One region of the Bacillus sp. es.036 genome, then DNA from elsewhere that is predicted to be linked to it. Evidence: riboswitches for the same ligand, from Rfam matches in the RefSeq annotation. Region 1 holds a riboswitch; each other region holds the start of a gene.

Region 1 (4,042 bases):
TTATAAGGAATTGTTTCAGGCAAATCCTCCAGAGTATGTTCCTAAAACAAAACGAACGCAACTATTAGATGAAGGAATAATATCAGGAACATCTAAGCTATTAAAAAAGAAGAAAGTATCCCCATCTGACCTTGCTCCTCTTCTCTATATTCAATTTAAATTAAACGGCGTGCATAAAGACGATGTTTTTCAACACATTGTGATAGATGAGGCGCAGGACTTTTCCCCTTTTCAATTAGCTTTATTGATGGCAGTGAATCGATCGCAATCGTTTACGATTCTAGGCGATCTAGCTCAGGGTATTCATGCCTATAAAGGGATTCATCAATGGCAGGAATTCAAAGACCTCTTTCAGAAAAACGAGCTGTATATCGAATTAGAACAAAGCTATCGCTCTACATTAGAAATTATTGAATTTGCAAATGAAATTATTGCGCATGCTAACATACCTGTTCAACCTGCAGTCCCTGTATTTCGTAGTGGAGAGAGTGTTACCGTTCGTAAAATAGAGAAAGAAAGTTTATTCGATCGCTTGTTTGACACAGCTCAGGAAATGAAAAGTCGAGGGATGAAAACGATTGCCATTGTTGGAAGAACTGAAGAAGAATGTGAGCAGTTGTATCAAAAGTTTGCTAAGGAGAAAGATGTCAATCTTCTTACAAAAGAAGATCGCTCATATGAAGGCGACATTTCCATAGTACCGATCTATCTAACAAAGGGTTTAGAATTCGATGGGGTTATCATAGCAAATGCGAATGAAGGAAATTACGGATCCAATGTGGAAGATGCAAAACTATTATATGTGGGTTGTACGCGAGCATTGCACGAGCTCAAACTGTTTTATACAGAGGTTCCTTCAACGTTGTTACCAAGTTAATCAAACGTTTGTTTAAGAAATAAGAGGCGGCATTCTTGAAGAATTAGCTGCACAGTATGATTTAATATGCGATAAAATTTAGCTAAACTCTCACGATCTCTCTACCGATAATAAAAGTAGTTGGAAGATAAAACTGAAAAAGGCATACCTATTGAAAAGTAGGGAGGCAAAGTTTTGGGGCTGCCCGCCATGTTGCGAATGGTTGCCAGACTGCCAGGGGTTGAGCTCTGGGTTCAGAAAAAAGGAGAGCATACATGTGAAAAAGGTACCTGTTGCTGTTGTTATTCTCTTTTTTGTACTGAGCGATTTTGTACAATCTATTGTATTGCCCGATGGGAGAGCTGAGGCGATCGAAATGGACAAATCCCTTGCTACATGGATTTGGAACACAAGGGACATTGAAACAAAACCTGAAGAAATCCTTCAATTTATGGAAAAACAACAAGTTAGTGATGCGTATTTACAAATCAACCGATCCATTATAGCATCCTCATATCACACATTTATCGAACGAGCGACTGCTAGAGGGATACGTGTCCATGCGCTTGATGGAGCACCAAACTGGGCTACGCTTAAAGGTGCTACATATCAAGCGAATTTATTTAATTGGTTGAAAGCATATCAGGCCACTGCATCAGAGCTCCAAAAATTTAGCGGTGTTCACCTAGATATTGAGCCATATCTCCATTCTGGATGGACAAACAACTATCAGAATACAATCGCTTTTTATCAGGATCGATTAACAGATGGAAAAGCACGAGCCAAAGAGCTCGGTCTATCATTTGGAGTAGACACACCGTTCTGGTTTGATGAACAAACGTATCAAAATCGATATGGAAAAGGGAATTTGGCTGAATGGATTATTCAAATAGCTGATGTGACGACATTGATGGCTTATCGAGATCGTGCTGATGGAGGGAATGGGATTATTGCGCTTGTTCGTAATGAAATAGCATTCGCTGAACAGTATGATAAAAAAATTTCTATCGGTGTAGAGACGGGAGAAACGTCAGAAGCTTCCTACATTACATTTTTTGAAGAAGGAGAAGCCAAAATGACTGAAGAGCTTCTCATAGTGAAAACAGCGTATGAAAATTCAACAGCTGTAGAAGGTTTTTCTATTCATTATCTCGATAGTTGGATGGCGTTAAAACCATAGGAAAGTGAAAACCCCCGGGAATTGTCCGGGGGTTTTTCTATTTATTATGACAAAATTTCTTTTACACGACCAACTTGTCCATCTTCAAGACGTACCTTAATACCGTGTGGGTGAGTTGGAGACTTTGTTAAAATATCTTTCACAATTCCACGTGTTGTTTTACCTGATCGCTGATCTTGTTTCAAGACGATATCAACGGTTTTCCCAGGTGCTATATTACTCCGATTCTGTCCGTTCATGTTTACCCTCTTCCTCTGTCGTTTTGTGCCGATGCTCCTCTGGCAACGGATCGACAGTATGTTTGACGCTGTATCCTTTTGATACAGCTATTCCAAAAGCAGCGGCAATGACAATTGTCATAATGATTACAACGATAATTGTAACAATAATAACCATTCCCGAACTCCTTTCCGTGATGTCTGATTTCACTTTACCATGATTTGCTCGGTTAAGATAGAACAGGCACTAACCATATAAGTGACACTATCTATCATCTAACTAGGACTCAGGTCTTATGCAAAGATATAGCTCTAGCTCATTATGAAAGCTAATGCAAGAAAGTAGAATAAAAATATGAAAGGAGGCGATTATGATGAAGAAAGCAGGTTTGTTATTAGTAGGGGTTATTGCTGCAGTTGTCTTACTATCGAACCTTGGATCGTTAGTAGGAATGATCATCAGCCTCGGTATCTTATACGTAGCTGCTAAGAAATTCCTTCAAACGGATTCAACATCAGGAAAGGTCATTTGGGGAATCATAGGGTTCATTGCTTTAAGCACGGCTGTAGCAAATATGCCAGCGATTCTTGGGCTTGTAGCAATCTACATCCTCTATGTTATTTATAAGAAGTGGGATGAACAAGATAAAGAAGAATCCGATGATCCGTTCACCAATTTTGAGAAGCAGTGGGATGAACTTAAACGAAACTAATAAAGGGGAGAAAATATTATGGCGAAATTACTTACACGCATCAAAAATTCGATCGAAGCTGATTTTCATAGTATTCTTGATCAAAAAGAACAAAAAAATCCAATTTCAATGTTAAATCACTATCTAAGAATGTGTGAACGGGAAGTGGAAAAGGCAGGGAAACTGGTTGAGCGACAATCAACGCTATTAGGTGAGTTTAGAAGAGAACTTGATAAGGCAAGACGAAATGCAGAGAAGCGTGCAGGACAAGCTGTGCTAGCTAGTGAAGCTGGTGAAACAGATTTGTACGAGTTTGCTAAACAGGAGCAGGTTCAGTACGAAGAACGAGCAGATCGGTTATCGGAATCAATGGATAAAGCAGGACTTGAACTTAAACGACTCGAACAAAAACATGAGAAGATGAAACATAAGCTAAAAGATATGTCGCTTAAACGAATGGAATTAATGGGTAAAGAGAATAGCATAAGAGCCCATCACAAAATGGACGTGATTCTTGAAGAGAGTCATCTTAACGAACCATTTAATCGATTTGATGAGATGGAGACGTATATTGATCATTTAGAGAAAAAGGTGAATCGAGATTACTATGTTTCGAGCATGGACGTTCGATTTCACGATTTAGAAAAAAAGTAAAAACGCAAGAAACTCATTAAAATCTTAAAAGAAATAATGGTATTCTAAAAGAGGCGCTTGCGCCTTTTTTAGTGATGAGTCGGATCAGACGGAAGCAAGGAGGTACACCGATGTGGAAGAATTTAAATAGTGACACGGTTAAAGGGCTTTTAATTATTGGAGTCATTCTAATACTGCTAGAAGTTTCTTTAAATGGTGGCCTTCTATTCTTATTAATTGTATCCGGTGTATTGATTTATATGGGAAGGAAACGTTTGCCACGAACTTCCGGAAAGGTATTTCTGGGAGGGGGTATTTTCTTTTTTGTTACGACGGTAATGAATATGGTCGTCGTAAAGTTTTTTCTTCTTGTATTGTTAGTATACCTTGGGTTTCAACTCTATCAGTCAAAACAAAAACCTAAAAAAATCTGTCCTGTTTTAGAAAAACCTGCACATGTGAA
Region 2 (4,042 bases), on a different contig from region 1:
TGTTCAAATTCGCGAGTCCGGAACGTAAAGTTACCAGGTGTGATTTCGTTTCGGAAGCTTTTTCCTATTTGCGCAATACCAAAAGGTACTTTTTTACGCATCGAACGTTGTACATTTTTAAAGTTAACAAAAATCCCTTGTGCCGTTTCCGGTCGAAGGTAAATTTCACTTGTGCTTGATTTCGTTACACCTTGATGTGTTTTAAACATTAAATCAAACTGACGTATTTCTGTAAAGTCTTCACTACCACATTCAGGACATGTAATGTTGTTGTTTTTAATAAGTCTTTCCATTTCTTCAAATGAAAGGCCGTCAGCAATCATTTCATCTTCTTCTGTCGATAGTGCGTCTTCAATTAACTTGTCAGCACGGTGTCTTGTTTTACAACTTTTACAATCGATTAATGGATCATTAAAGTTACCTAGGTGCCCTGAAGCTTCCCAAGTTTTAGGGTTCATCAATATGGCAGCATCTAGGCCACTATTATATGGAGATTCTTGAACAAATTTCTTCCACCATGCTCCTTTAATATTGTTTTTTAATTCTACGCCAAGCGGACCATAGTCCCACGTATTTGCGAGTCCTCCGTAAATATCAGACCCTGGAAAAATAAATCCTCTGTGCTTTGATACAGATACGATCTGATCCATAGAAATTGTCATGTTATTCTCTCCTTTTTTCAATCAATATAAAAAGCTCTCGCTCCATGGACAATAAATGTCCAGGGACGAGAGCTTATGCACCCGCGGTTCCACCCTAGTTGATGCATATCATGCATCCACTTTCAGAACGTAAACTCCAGACCGCCGTTTCATCAGACCTTATTCGGGCTCGCACCATCCCCGAATCGCTTCATTGAGGTTTATCTGATTACTATTTGTCCTTCATAGTTAGTATGGTTATGTATGAGATTGATATGACATATGATACAAAAAATGTTCACCTAAAGTCAAGGATTAAGCCAGAAAAAAACGACCTTACTGGTCGCTTATCATTTATGTACATTCGTGGATGTTGGTTTTTTATCTTGTCTTAGGAATGTCCTTACCTCTTCCTTTTGTAATCCAAGCTCCCGGGCAGCCCTCATTAGAATAACCCATTCTTGATCAAGTACTTTCTTAGGCTTAATCTCTGCCATGGTCATTCTTTTCTCCTCCTTATCGGGTTTCCAGGAGGACCAGCCGTCATCGTTGGTGACCCAACATTAGACCTGTGTCTTTGCGTCCCATTCTTTAGAATGGTTTGCCCTTATCTGGAGAATTAAGAAATGACATGCACCGACTATTTTCCTAGAAATGTTACATGTTTTTAAAGAATCCGCAAATTTTTAAGAGAAGTTTGCCGGTATATGTTACTAATATACCAGCTACGCAGAAAAAATTCAAAATATTTTTAAAATAATGTCGTATTCATATCATTCAACTTGCAAGAATCATATCATACTCCTATCACCAAAGTGAATCTTTCCGTCTAAACCGAGTAGCTTCTCATTGTTGCAGGTGATTGAAGAAAACTAAAAATACGGTAAAGGAGGAGTGTCATGAGACGACATCAAATCGGTACTGCTTGGAGTGGAAAACATGTCGTACTTCTCCACTGTTCACCATTTTCCAATCAAACAACTGCACTCTACAAAAGCCTTCACGCACCAACTGAGCCCCTCCATCCTTCATGTACAGAAACCCTATCGATTTATCTTAGCATCGGCTACTCAATTGCTTACGTTCATTCACTTAACGACGGCTCAGTTGAATATGTCCTTACAAAATAAGAGAAGGTTGCACATGCAACCTTCTCTTATTATTAAAACTGACTTAGATATTCTTTCACTTGATCGGGGTTTTTTGTATTTGCACTATGCAAGTGACCAACTTTCTTCCCATCTTTATAAACGAGTAAGCTAGGAATGCCCATTACATTATTTTCCTCTGTGATTTCAGGAAACTGTTCAATGTCAATTTGAGCCCAGGACTTATCTTGATTAACATTAATGATATCATCAATAAAAAAATCAAGACGTTTGCAATCAGGACACCAGTTTGCTTCGTATTTTAGAATGGATATATCCTTATTGTTAATGAATGACTGATAGGAATCAGTTGTTTCGATTTTCTTCATATTTATCTCTCCTTCAACTGTATCTTCACTAACAATTATATCGAAATAATCATTCTCTGTCTGTAAGTAAGCATACATTACTTAACACTAAAATAATGCAAGCTAAAAAGCCTCTCCTTATCAGTCCAGGTTTTCATTGGTAGAAAACCTGCATTTTCCGCTAACTGTTGGAATTCTTTAATACCGTACTTATACGAGTTTTCTGTATGGATGGACTCATGTTCCCTAAATTGGATGGTGTGATCGCCTATTCCCACATGTTGATCTAGCAAACTAACTAGATGCATCTCAATTCTTCCAAGGCTAGAATTATAATACGCGTAGTGCTCAAACTGTTCTAGATTAAATTGTGCCCGGTACTCTCTATTTAAATGACGAAGAATATTTAAATTAAACTGAGCCGTAACGCCACTTTCGTCATTGTATGCTTGATGCAGACGAGCCGGTGATTTTTTTAAGTCCACGCCAATTAGTAATCCATCTTGGCTTGACAACACACTTGAAATTCTAGTTAGAAATTTTAAAGCTTCATCTTTATCAAAATTACCGATTGTTGAACCCGGAAAAAAGACGGTTTTTTTTCTTGAAGCATCCAATAAATGATCAGGAAGTTTAAGGTGCGTTGTATAATCAGCTACAATTCCAGTAATTTTAATGTCTGTATAATCAGATGAGAGCTGTTTGATCGACTCTTTTAAAAACGATTTTGAAATATCAATTGGACAATACTCATTAATCATACCCGATGCTAGTAGAAGTCTTATTTTACGACTTGCACCACTACCAAATTCGATGATCCGAGAGTCTTTACCAATAAAAGACAAAATCTCATCCAAACATTCTTCCATGATCGCCAATTCCGTACGAGTTGGATAGTATTCTTCAAGCTGCGTAATTTCCTCAAATAGCTCTGATCCATATTGATCATACAAGAATTTAGGTTCGAGTCTTTTCTCAGGAGCTGTCAAGCCCCCAATCACTTCTTGAAAACGATCAGATTGCTCCTGCAAGAAATCAACTAACTGAATACGATCCGAGGTTTTTATCATTGTGCGTCCTCTGCAAGACGAATGCCTGTAAATTGCCAGCGTTTCTCAGGACCAAAGAAATTACGATATGTCGGACGGATATGTGTTTGCGAAGTAACGCATGATCCTCCTCGTAAAATCATTTGGCTACTCATGAATTTGGCATTATATTCACCTAATGCACCCTCAAGAGGTTTATTACCTGGATATGGCATATAAGGACTTTTCGTCCATTCCCATACATCTCCATAAGCTTTTTTTATGTTACCTTCTTCTTCTTTCACTGATGCAACCGGATGATAGTGACCATCCTCTACAAAATTACCAGCGATCGGCTGATCCCTCACTGCAACTTCCCATTCTGATTCTGAAGGTAGGCGCTTCCCTACAAAACTTGCATAGGCTTCGGCTTCGTAATAGCTAACGTGGGTAACAGGCTCTTCTTTATTAATCGGCACTAGTCCATGAAGTGTAAACGCATACCACTCACCATCTTTTTCGATCCAATGCAATGGCGCTTTCCAATTTTCTTTCTTCACAGTTGCCCAACCATCAGACAGCCAGTAGGCAGCCTGTTCATAGCCTCCAGCATTGATAAATTCCATGTATTCTCCGTTCGTCACAGTTCTTGTCGCTAACTTAAATGGTTCAAGCCATACCTTATGTACTGGTCGCTCATTGTCAAAAGAAAAGCCGTCATCTTCATCCATACCCGTTTCAATAAGTCCACCCTCGAATGACACCCATTCTAACGGTGTCGCTTTTGCTGTAGGTTCGCCATCAAGTGGACGGTATACAGGGTACAACGGATTAATGGAGAAGTTATATTTAATATCTGTCATTAAAAGTTCTTGGTGTTGCTGTTCATGATTTAGTCCAATTTCAACGAGATCTGC
Region 3 (4,042 bases), on a different contig from region 1:
TCGTTCTAGAAAATGTAAACTTATGTAAGCGTGATCAATTCATTTTCAAAGAAAATAATTGGGAATGGTTTATCACACCATAAAAGAGCTTACGGAAATGCGAGTAAGCTCTTTTAAGTTACGGCGACCTACCGAACCATTCTCGCTTTTTCATAACAATCCATATGTGCATCAGGAGGAGTTAGCCCCCTGCGATAAATTTCAGAAGTTAACATTTCGATAAACGCTTGATCAAGTTGAAGCTTATACGCATCACAATAGGCAATGAACAGCTCCTGATTTGTAAGAAACATCATTCTGATGACCTCCCTCATTTGTTGTTGTGGCTGAAACGATAAAGGATGTGCTCCTTTTCATTTTTGATGGGGTACATAATCAAAATAATGAAGCAGAATATTTTTCCCCTTTAATCGCTTTTCCATATAGGCAACAAACAAGAAAGTGCATCGAGCATCATACAGGTTTCGATGTTCCTTAAGCTCATGGATGGCGTCTTGATCTGATCGCTTTGCCCGATAAGGTCGGTCCATAGTCATAGCGGTATAGCTATCAATCACACGAAGGAGATTTACTGCAAACGGCAGCTGTTCCTTCAACATGTGATCTGGATATCCTGATCCGTCATTATTTTCGTGATGATGCAAGACCAAGGAAGGCTCGAAATCAATTTCTGGATAGTCACATAAAAGCTCTATGCCAAGTTCTGGATGTTGTTCCAGCTCCCTTTTCTCAGAAAGAGTGAGTGGTCTATTCTGTTGAAGAATCTCTTTTGGAACAAGTAGCATTCCTATGTCGTGTAAAAGAACGGACTGAAGGATGATCGGCTTCAATAGGGAGTGAAGATTGTAGTGCAAGCAAAAATCAATATAATAACTTGTGGATTGAACGGAGTGATGAAAGGAAGATGGATCGTGATGACGGAGAAGTTCCATCAATTGCAGTGATTGATAAGAAAATAAATGAGCGTGCCCGTGCAATGTACACTTTTTCATGTTCATTCTCCTTTTAAGGAGCCGGTTGCACTACTTGCTCCCTATCATTCAAGTGCCCAGGCTAAAATGATAGTTCATCGCATTCTCTTTTTTAGTGTTGTGTTTCTGTGAAATTAAGGGAACTCAAATTCCTTATCTAATCAATACCATAAAAAGGCGTGTTTGTTAATAGTTTTATGCACGGTTTTATACGTAGGGTTAAAGCAACTGAGCGTCAGGTAGAAAGCCAAGTCTACTTTAAAGGGACCATTAATCCTATTGGGCAACAATGAAATAAAACAGTAGGATCTTCCAAATAAATTATACTCTTTTTCCCAATACAAAATTATCCATTTTCGAGATATGATGTTAGTATACTTATTTGGTGAAAATCAGATGAGAAGAATACATATCGAGGAGGAGTAGAATGAAGAAGCTCGCAAAATTCGCAACAATTTCATTTGTCTCAGTTGGATTATTAGCTGGAGCAGCACAGGTAAGTACCCCTACAGTTGAAGCAAAAGGACCTGTAGTCAATGCGCCAGCTGGATGTTTTGGACCGGTTTATTATACGGTGAAATATGGTGACACTCTATCAGAAATTGCCTCTAAATATGGTTTAACTACGAACTACCTTGCTTCACTGAACAATATTTCAAACCCGAACCAAATCTACGTTGGACAAAGATTAAAAGCCTATAACTGCAATTAGATCGTGAAACAGAGCTTACTGAGGTTTATCCTTAAGCTCTGTTTTTCTTATTGTGCTAATGATTAACAAAAGTAATGGAATTCCAAATACAAAGAAATAGCTGGCAGTGGCATGAAAGTTTGAAAGGGTTTCAATTGTGAACATATCATGAGGAACAAGAGAAATAGCCAATATGAGAAAGGTCGTTATGATAATTGGCCACGTTGCTCTCTTTCGTTTTGTAAGCGTCTTAACCCCCTCAGAAGAAATGTATAAATATGATCCAAAAGAGGTTAAGACGGATACGGTCCAAATTGATAGAAACAGCAGATCAATCCGATCAACGATTAGAAAAGAGATTCCTTTTAACATATAAACGGTAGGATCTTGAATCGTTTCAAACTGCCTTGGGCTAAAATACACATATGTTGAAATCGTAATTAGGCAGTAAAAGCACGTCACCGCAACGTTGGAGAGCGTTAAACTAACGAGTGCTTCTTTTCCTTTGTTTTGTAAATAAGGAAAAACAAATAAAGCCATCTCAAAACCAATCATGGAAAAGAACCCTTCGGGTGTGGCTTTTAGGATCGGACTTAAGCCGTTCTCAGCAATGGGAAGGATGTAACGGATATCGGAGTACCTTAATGCGACTAGAATCATTACAACGAGAGGGACAACTAAGATCGTGACGAATTGATTGAATCGACCGAGCACTTTTACTCTCCCAGAGACAAGATAGGCGCCTGAGATTGATAGAAGAGAAAGGATTACGATTGAAGGAGTTCGAGGCAGAATCCAAGTGTTAATACTTACTTGAAATAGTTGGAGCACGAGGATTGCCGTTAATCCTGCAAATAAAATGTAACCGATCGAAATCATTGTGCCGATCAATCGTCCCATGATTTTTGGTGCATACTCATAGAGCGATAAGGTAGAAAATCGTTTACTTAAAGAATACAGAACGAAGATAACGACTTGAAAGCCTACTCCAGCCATTATGATCGAGATCCAGCCATCGTTTCCAGCTGTGGAATGGAGTGTTCCAGGTAAGGAGAGTATACCTACTCCTACTTGGGTTTGGAAAATGATAAAGAGAAATTGAACTGAATTAATTTGCTTGCTCGTTTTCATCTCCACTGCCATCTCCGATCATTCCGCGGTTATTACTACTATCTCCAGCTTATTAAAAAAAATGTGATGAGTAGAAAAGGATGCTTTCACGTTTATTTAAAAATATCCCATAATATAGAAAATGATGGATTGAGATCTGTGAGACCAGGGTATTAAATAGGAGATTTTAACTCGTGAAGGGGGAAGGGTAGTGGAAGAAACGGTGATGAAGTTCTACGAATCAAAAAGAAAATTACTCTTATTAATGGTCGGATGCTTGTTGTTCGTAGGGGCGGGTGGGTATTTTTCTTATACTTTATTTCAAGCAGGTAGCTTTTTGTTTGCATTCATTATGCTACTTTGTGGTGGTTTTTTCCTGTTTATTCTCACAATGTATGCTAAAAAAATCGCTACAGGTCACCCCCATGTAACCCTAACTCCCGAGGATTTGGAGCTATATGTGCTCCCAACAGATAAAATAAACATTCGATGGGAAGACATTGAAGCGTTTATCCCGTATCGCATGCATAGCAATTCGTTTATAGGGCTTGTGTTGAAAGATGAAGAACGCTATGCAAAGTTAATGCCAAATAAGATGAAAAAGCTATCTAGAATGAATGTAAGAATGGGCTATCCCCAATATAATATTGTCCTTTCTCATTTAAAGCAAAAGAAACTGCTTATTGAAGAATTGGAAAAGCGAATCGTTGAAACGCATCCAAATCAACAGAGTTTTAAGAAGGACGTATCGCTTAAATAAAGGACCCACATTTGCCTTTTTTCTAGAGCTCATTATGCCTTTTCTGACATCCTAATAAAAAGATTGGTGATTAGCTTGGCGGCGTAAACGACAAATAAGTAGGCCGCTAAAAGGACGAACCAATTTGTATACAGTTCAAAAAGATTGAGTCCTATTAAAAGCGGTTTAAAGATAAATGTAAACGCAATGGCAGAAAGCGTACCATATAGCCAGTAGTTTTTCTCCTTATTTAAGCACCATTGATAAAGCAAGATAAAATAAACGGGTATGAAGGCAGCATCGATGCCAATGCTTGCTGGGAGTTGAGGAATGGCGATGTATGGGTAATCCCACCATGATTTTCTGACCCCTAATGCGTCCAAGTAGGAAGCAAGGATATGAACAGAAAAGCCAAAAAAGCCAAGGAGAAAGATATTCTTACGATCGATCAGGAAATACAACACGATAAGAGGTACGATTAGCATAGCGAGTATAGTCCAAAACTGCCACGTGCTATAGTCGGAGAACTGA
Region 4 (4,042 bases), on a different contig from region 1:
AATGCGATACTGAGCCAGTTCAAGCGCAGCCATTTTCATAAAAGCCACTTGTCCTGCTTTGGACGTACTGTAGGCAGACATGCCGAAGTTTGAGAAGGTGCGATTCCCATTGATGGAGCTTGTGATAACGATACTCCCACCGCTTTCTTTCATATAAGGAATCACATGCTTTACCATTAAAAACGTACTTCGCAAGTTTGTTTCAATCGTTTGATCCCACTCCTCTACCTTCATTTCTTCAATTGGATTGAGCGTTCCGTTAATCCCGGCATTATTGAAAAGAATATCAATGCGTCCCCATTCGCTCACAACTTGCTTTAATCCGTATGTAACCCGTTCTTCGTCGGAAACGTCCACATCAAGTACTAATGCTTCACCCCCGTCATTAATAATTTCTTCCTTCACTTGTTCTGCACGACTTTCTTTTAAATCAAATAAACAAACGCGAATCCCTTCTTTCGCCATTCGCTTAGCTGTCGCTTCTCCAATGCCAGAACCTCCACCTGTAATCACTGCCACCTTGTTCATGTTCATAACCTCCTTTTTTCTGCTATTCCCGCTGCTACGTTTTTTTAGACCGTTTTTTGAAAATAAAAAGAGACCTGCATAGGCCTCTTATTGCTGATCTTCCGTTTCATCATTCGGCTGCTTCTCGGCGTCGTCCATATCGCCTTCCTCCATGTTGCCATCTTCATCTTGATCGCCTTCTTGGTTCCCATCCTGATTCATCGTATCGTCATCTTCTTCATCAATTGTTCCATCGTCTTCATTCACATTCTCTTCATCCTCAGGCGTATTCTCCTGCATTTCTGGATCTTCAACGGGACCTTCTTCTTCATTTGCATTGGAGCATGCTGCAATGTTCAACGCAAGTAAACAAGTAACTAGTGATAGCATCCACTTTTTCAAAATAACTCCTCCTTGTAGCCGTAATAGTGGTATTTTTGCCATCTCTTTGAAAAATATGTATCCATGAAACCACCGTCTGCAGATGAGGATAAATTAAGCCGCTTTTTTACAAAAATAGTCATAAATAATTGTTATTTTTTACAATTTTCTACACCTTTCGTAGGTTAAATGTCCTATGATGAAAGAAGTTATTTTCGTTAGCATTCGTTAATCGTACAACGTATCCTCCAGAAAAGGGCAACTATTTTTGAAAAAAAGTAGACGCAAAGTAAACAGATCTAAGGAAGTTGTTATTGGAGCTTCTACGATGGCTGAACTACCTGGAATGAATTGAAGGAGGAGTTACATGGGCGTACATACGGAGGAAAAACTTGATGAAGAATGGGTTGCACTAATCATTGAAGCGAAAGAACTTGGCATGGATATTAACGAAATTAAATCATTTCTTCATCAAAATGGAAAGTAACTTTAACGAAAGCGGCATTGCATTATGCCGCTTTCGTTCTATTTACGGAACAAAAACATACTGGTATAATTAAGAATAGAAAGAATTTTGTCGAAGAATCGGAGGGTTGAACGTGATCGGGGAAGAAGTTAAAAAATATCGTTTACGCAAAGGATTATCACTTTCAGAATTAGCAGAACGCGCCAACGTCGCGAAATCGTATTTAAGTTCCATTGAACGAAATATACAATCTAATCCCTCTATTCAATTTTTAGATAAAATATCGAATGTTTTGGACGTTTCAGTCGAAGTACTTCTTCAAGGGGATGATCCGATTCACCAAAATGAATTAGACGCTGAATGGAAGAAGTTAGTGAAAGAAGCGATGGAATCAGGTGTAAGTAAAGATCAATTCAAGGAATTTCTTGAATTTAATAAATGGCGCGCAAAGCAGGGGCCTCATCAATAAAGTGTCACGCAAGAGCCGACACCTTTTGGTAGGCTCTTATTTCATTTTTAAATAAGGTCACGCAAGCACAAATCTAGCGAGTAAACCGGGGAAGCTTAATTAAACCTTATGGTCCTTTTCCCATCACTCATCATGAGGCGAAATGGTTTGGTTTTTAATAATTTTACTTAGTTCCTCATACATCTTTTGTTCATCCTCAACCAGTCCCTTGATGTCCTGATCTTTATATTCGAGACTGTGAATTTTCTCTAGAATAAAAGGCAGATCACAGTTTCCTTTATACTCATCGTTAATGTAGAGCTTGGCGATTTGTTCATCAACCGCAATCACTTTGATTCTTTTCCCTAGTATATAGGATACAAACGTCCCCTCACCTAACTTAATCACCATCATTCCTCCTTACTTTTTTGAGGAATTGATTAAAAACCGCTTCACTTCCTCCTTAGACAAACCTATATTTCTTGCGATTGACATAAGGGTCACCCAATCCTGATCCAATTTTTCGTCAGTATACGTTCTCATTCCCCATCCCCCTTATCAAATTCAGCAATAACCGACACTAATAAAGAACCTTTTGTTCTTTATTTAGAATGTACATCTAATATAGTCTTATTTTGGAAGATTAAAAAGAGTGAAAATTCTTTATTTTTAGCTGTATTTTTGGATAAACTTTCTATTTTCTAACAAATCCTCTACTATTCTTAATTTTTCACAATTTTATATTTCTTCCTATCGTTTATTTTTAAAATCTATGACTTTTGTTCTGTTTACAGAACAAACTGTTCTTGATAAAATTAACTCATTAAATAATGATAAAGTCGAGGTAAAGGGATGATCGGTGAAAAAATTAAACTTTATCGAAATAGAATGGGATTGTCTTTGACAGAATTAGCGAAGCGGGCAGGGGTAGCAAAGTCTTATTTAAGTTCCATCGAGCGAAATCAACAAGCAAATCCTTCTATTCAATTTCTTGAAAAAATCGCAGCGGAACTTAAAGTGCCGATTGAGGTATTCATTCTTGAAGAAGATCATGAGGAACCTGCGCTTGATACGGAATGGAAAGAATTGATCGAAGAGGCTATGCGCTCTGGCATTACAAAAGAAGACTTTGCGGATTATTTAGAGTTTAAAAAGTGGCAATTGCATCACGGAAAAAGCGAGCCGGAAAAATAGAAACTCCTGTCCAAGAAGGACAGGAGAGAAAGTTCTTATTCAGCAGAGTTCTCGGAGTTCTCGTTAGCTGCGGGCTCTTCGGTGTTATTTCCATTGTTCATAGAGTTGTTGCCGTTCTCTGAATCATTTTCACCGCTGTTACACGCTGTGATTAACATAACAGCTACTAACGAAGTTGCAATTTTGAGCATGAATTTCTTGTTATTCATTTCCAAAATTCCTCCCTGAACTCGATAAATTTTTACCGCTATTGAACGGTTGAGTAAATCATATCAGGTCAAAAAGGGAAAATGTTGAAATTTACATAGTCTCTATTATGGTTTTACAATCCGGATAAGTGCTTAACATCCCCTCAATAATTCCGTTCTGGTTCTAAAAAACAATCCTACTTTCTTGTGTCAAAATACTGACTCAAGAAGGAAGGATTCGTTCTTTCATGGTTACTTCAGGGCAAACATAATTTCAGCTTCAGCAGCAACTTCACCATCAACAGTGGCTGTTGCTTTTCCTTTACCAATCGGTCCTTTAATGCGGATAATTTCCACTTCAAGACGAAGCTGATCCCCTGGTTTCACTTGTCTTTTAAAACGGCATTTATCAATGCCTGTAAAGAAAGCAAGCTTCCCCTGGTTTTCTTCTTTCTTAAGCATCGCCACTGCCCCTACTTGAGCAAGTGCTTCTACAATCAAGACACCTGGCATAACCGGGTAGTCCGGGAAATGGCCATTAAAGAATTCTTCATTTGCTGTCACGTTCTTAATACCGACCGCGCGTACTTCTTCTTCTACTTCAAGAATTCGATCAACAAGAAGGAAAGGGTAGCGATGCGGGATAATCTTTTTAATTTCCTGACTATCTAACATATCTTATTCTCCTATCTGTTACTCTTCTTTTTTAACAATATCACTGATCTTCACCCAGGTGCTCTTTTTAAACACATCGCCAGGACTACCATCACCAATTACACCGTAACCGATCATCGCGCCTGCAAGAAGGGATGCCATGAGCAAGAGGGCAACGAGAAGAAGGCGTAGCCAGATGGGGAT

What was found. A riboswitch is a leader RNA that binds a small molecule or an ion and turns the genes downstream of it on or off. The one in region 1 is predicted to bind cyclic di-GMP.
Region 2: it holds a riboswitch for cyclic di-GMP, as region 1 does, so the genes downstream of both, ATG70_RS07110 (anti-repressor SinI family protein) here and ATG70_RS20275 (amidase) in region 1, are expected to answer to the same signal.
Region 3: it holds a riboswitch for cyclic di-GMP, as region 1 does, so the genes downstream of both, ATG70_RS01895 (HD-GYP domain-containing protein) here and ATG70_RS20275 (amidase) in region 1, are expected to answer to the same signal.
Region 4: it holds a riboswitch for cyclic di-GMP, as region 1 does, so the genes downstream of both, ATG70_RS16560 (anti-repressor SinI family protein) here and ATG70_RS20275 (amidase) in region 1, are expected to answer to the same signal.

The regions. Positions count from the first base shown of each region.
Region 1 is NZ_PDIZ01000003.1:309,059-313,100, forward strand. Features, by position in the region: gene ATG70_RS20270 (HelD family protein) at 1-877, shown strand, start outside; cyclic di-GMP riboswitch class I at 1,009-1,095, shown strand; gene ATG70_RS20275 (amidase) at 1,134-2,036, shown strand; gene ATG70_RS20280 (YwbE family protein) at 2,081-2,275, opposite strand; gene ytzI (YtzI protein) at 2,253-2,432, opposite strand; gene ATG70_RS20290 (lmo0954 family membrane protein) at 2,629-2,967, shown strand; gene ATG70_RS20295 (PspA/IM30 family protein) at 2,986-3,600, shown strand; gene liaF (cell wall-active antibiotics response protein LiaF) at 3,711-4,042, shown strand, end outside.
Region 2 is NZ_PDIZ01000001.1:1,366,239-1,370,280, reverse strand. Features, by position in the region: gene ATG70_RS07115 (glycine--tRNA ligase) at 1-662, opposite strand, end outside; gene ATG70_RS07110 (anti-repressor SinI family protein) at 992-1,144, opposite strand; cyclic di-GMP riboswitch class I at 1,169-1,257, opposite strand; gene ATG70_RS07105 (hypothetical protein) at 1,541-1,771, shown strand; gene ATG70_RS07100 (thioredoxin family protein) at 1,804-2,118, opposite strand; gene egtD (L-histidine N(alpha)-methyltransferase) at 2,196-3,167, opposite strand; gene egtB (ergothioneine biosynthesis protein EgtB) at 3,164-4,042, opposite strand, start outside.
Region 3 is NZ_PDIZ01000001.1:355,524-359,565, forward strand. Features, by position in the region: gene sda (sporulation histidine kinase inhibitor Sda) at 129-296, opposite strand; gene ATG70_RS01895 (HD-GYP domain-containing protein) at 354-992, opposite strand; cyclic di-GMP riboswitch class II at 1,003-1,086, opposite strand; gene ATG70_RS22895 (M23 family metallopeptidase) at 1,399-1,683, shown strand; gene ATG70_RS01905 (GerAB/ArcD/ProY family transporter) at 1,699-2,793, opposite strand; gene ATG70_RS01910 (STM3941 family protein) at 2,984-3,532, shown strand; gene ATG70_RS01915 (CBO0543 family protein) at 3,565-4,042, opposite strand, start outside.
Region 4 is NZ_PDIZ01000001.1:3,313,164-3,317,205, forward strand. Features, by position in the region: gene ATG70_RS16550 (SDR family oxidoreductase) at 1-528, opposite strand, end outside; gene ATG70_RS16555 (hypothetical protein) at 616-909, opposite strand; cyclic di-GMP riboswitch class I at 1,136-1,233, shown strand; gene ATG70_RS16560 (anti-repressor SinI family protein) at 1,256-1,375, shown strand; gene ATG70_RS16565 (helix-turn-helix domain-containing protein) at 1,488-1,823, shown strand; gene ATG70_RS16570 (hypothetical protein) at 1,947-2,210, opposite strand; gene ATG70_RS16575 (anti-repressor SinI family protein) at 2,223-2,345, opposite strand; gene ATG70_RS16580 (helix-turn-helix domain-containing protein) at 2,655-2,996, shown strand; gene ATG70_RS22610 (hypothetical protein) at 3,032-3,205, opposite strand; gene fabZ (3-hydroxyacyl-ACP dehydratase FabZ) at 3,437-3,859, opposite strand; gene ATG70_RS16590 (DNA-directed RNA polymerase subunit beta) at 3,878-4,042, opposite strand, start outside.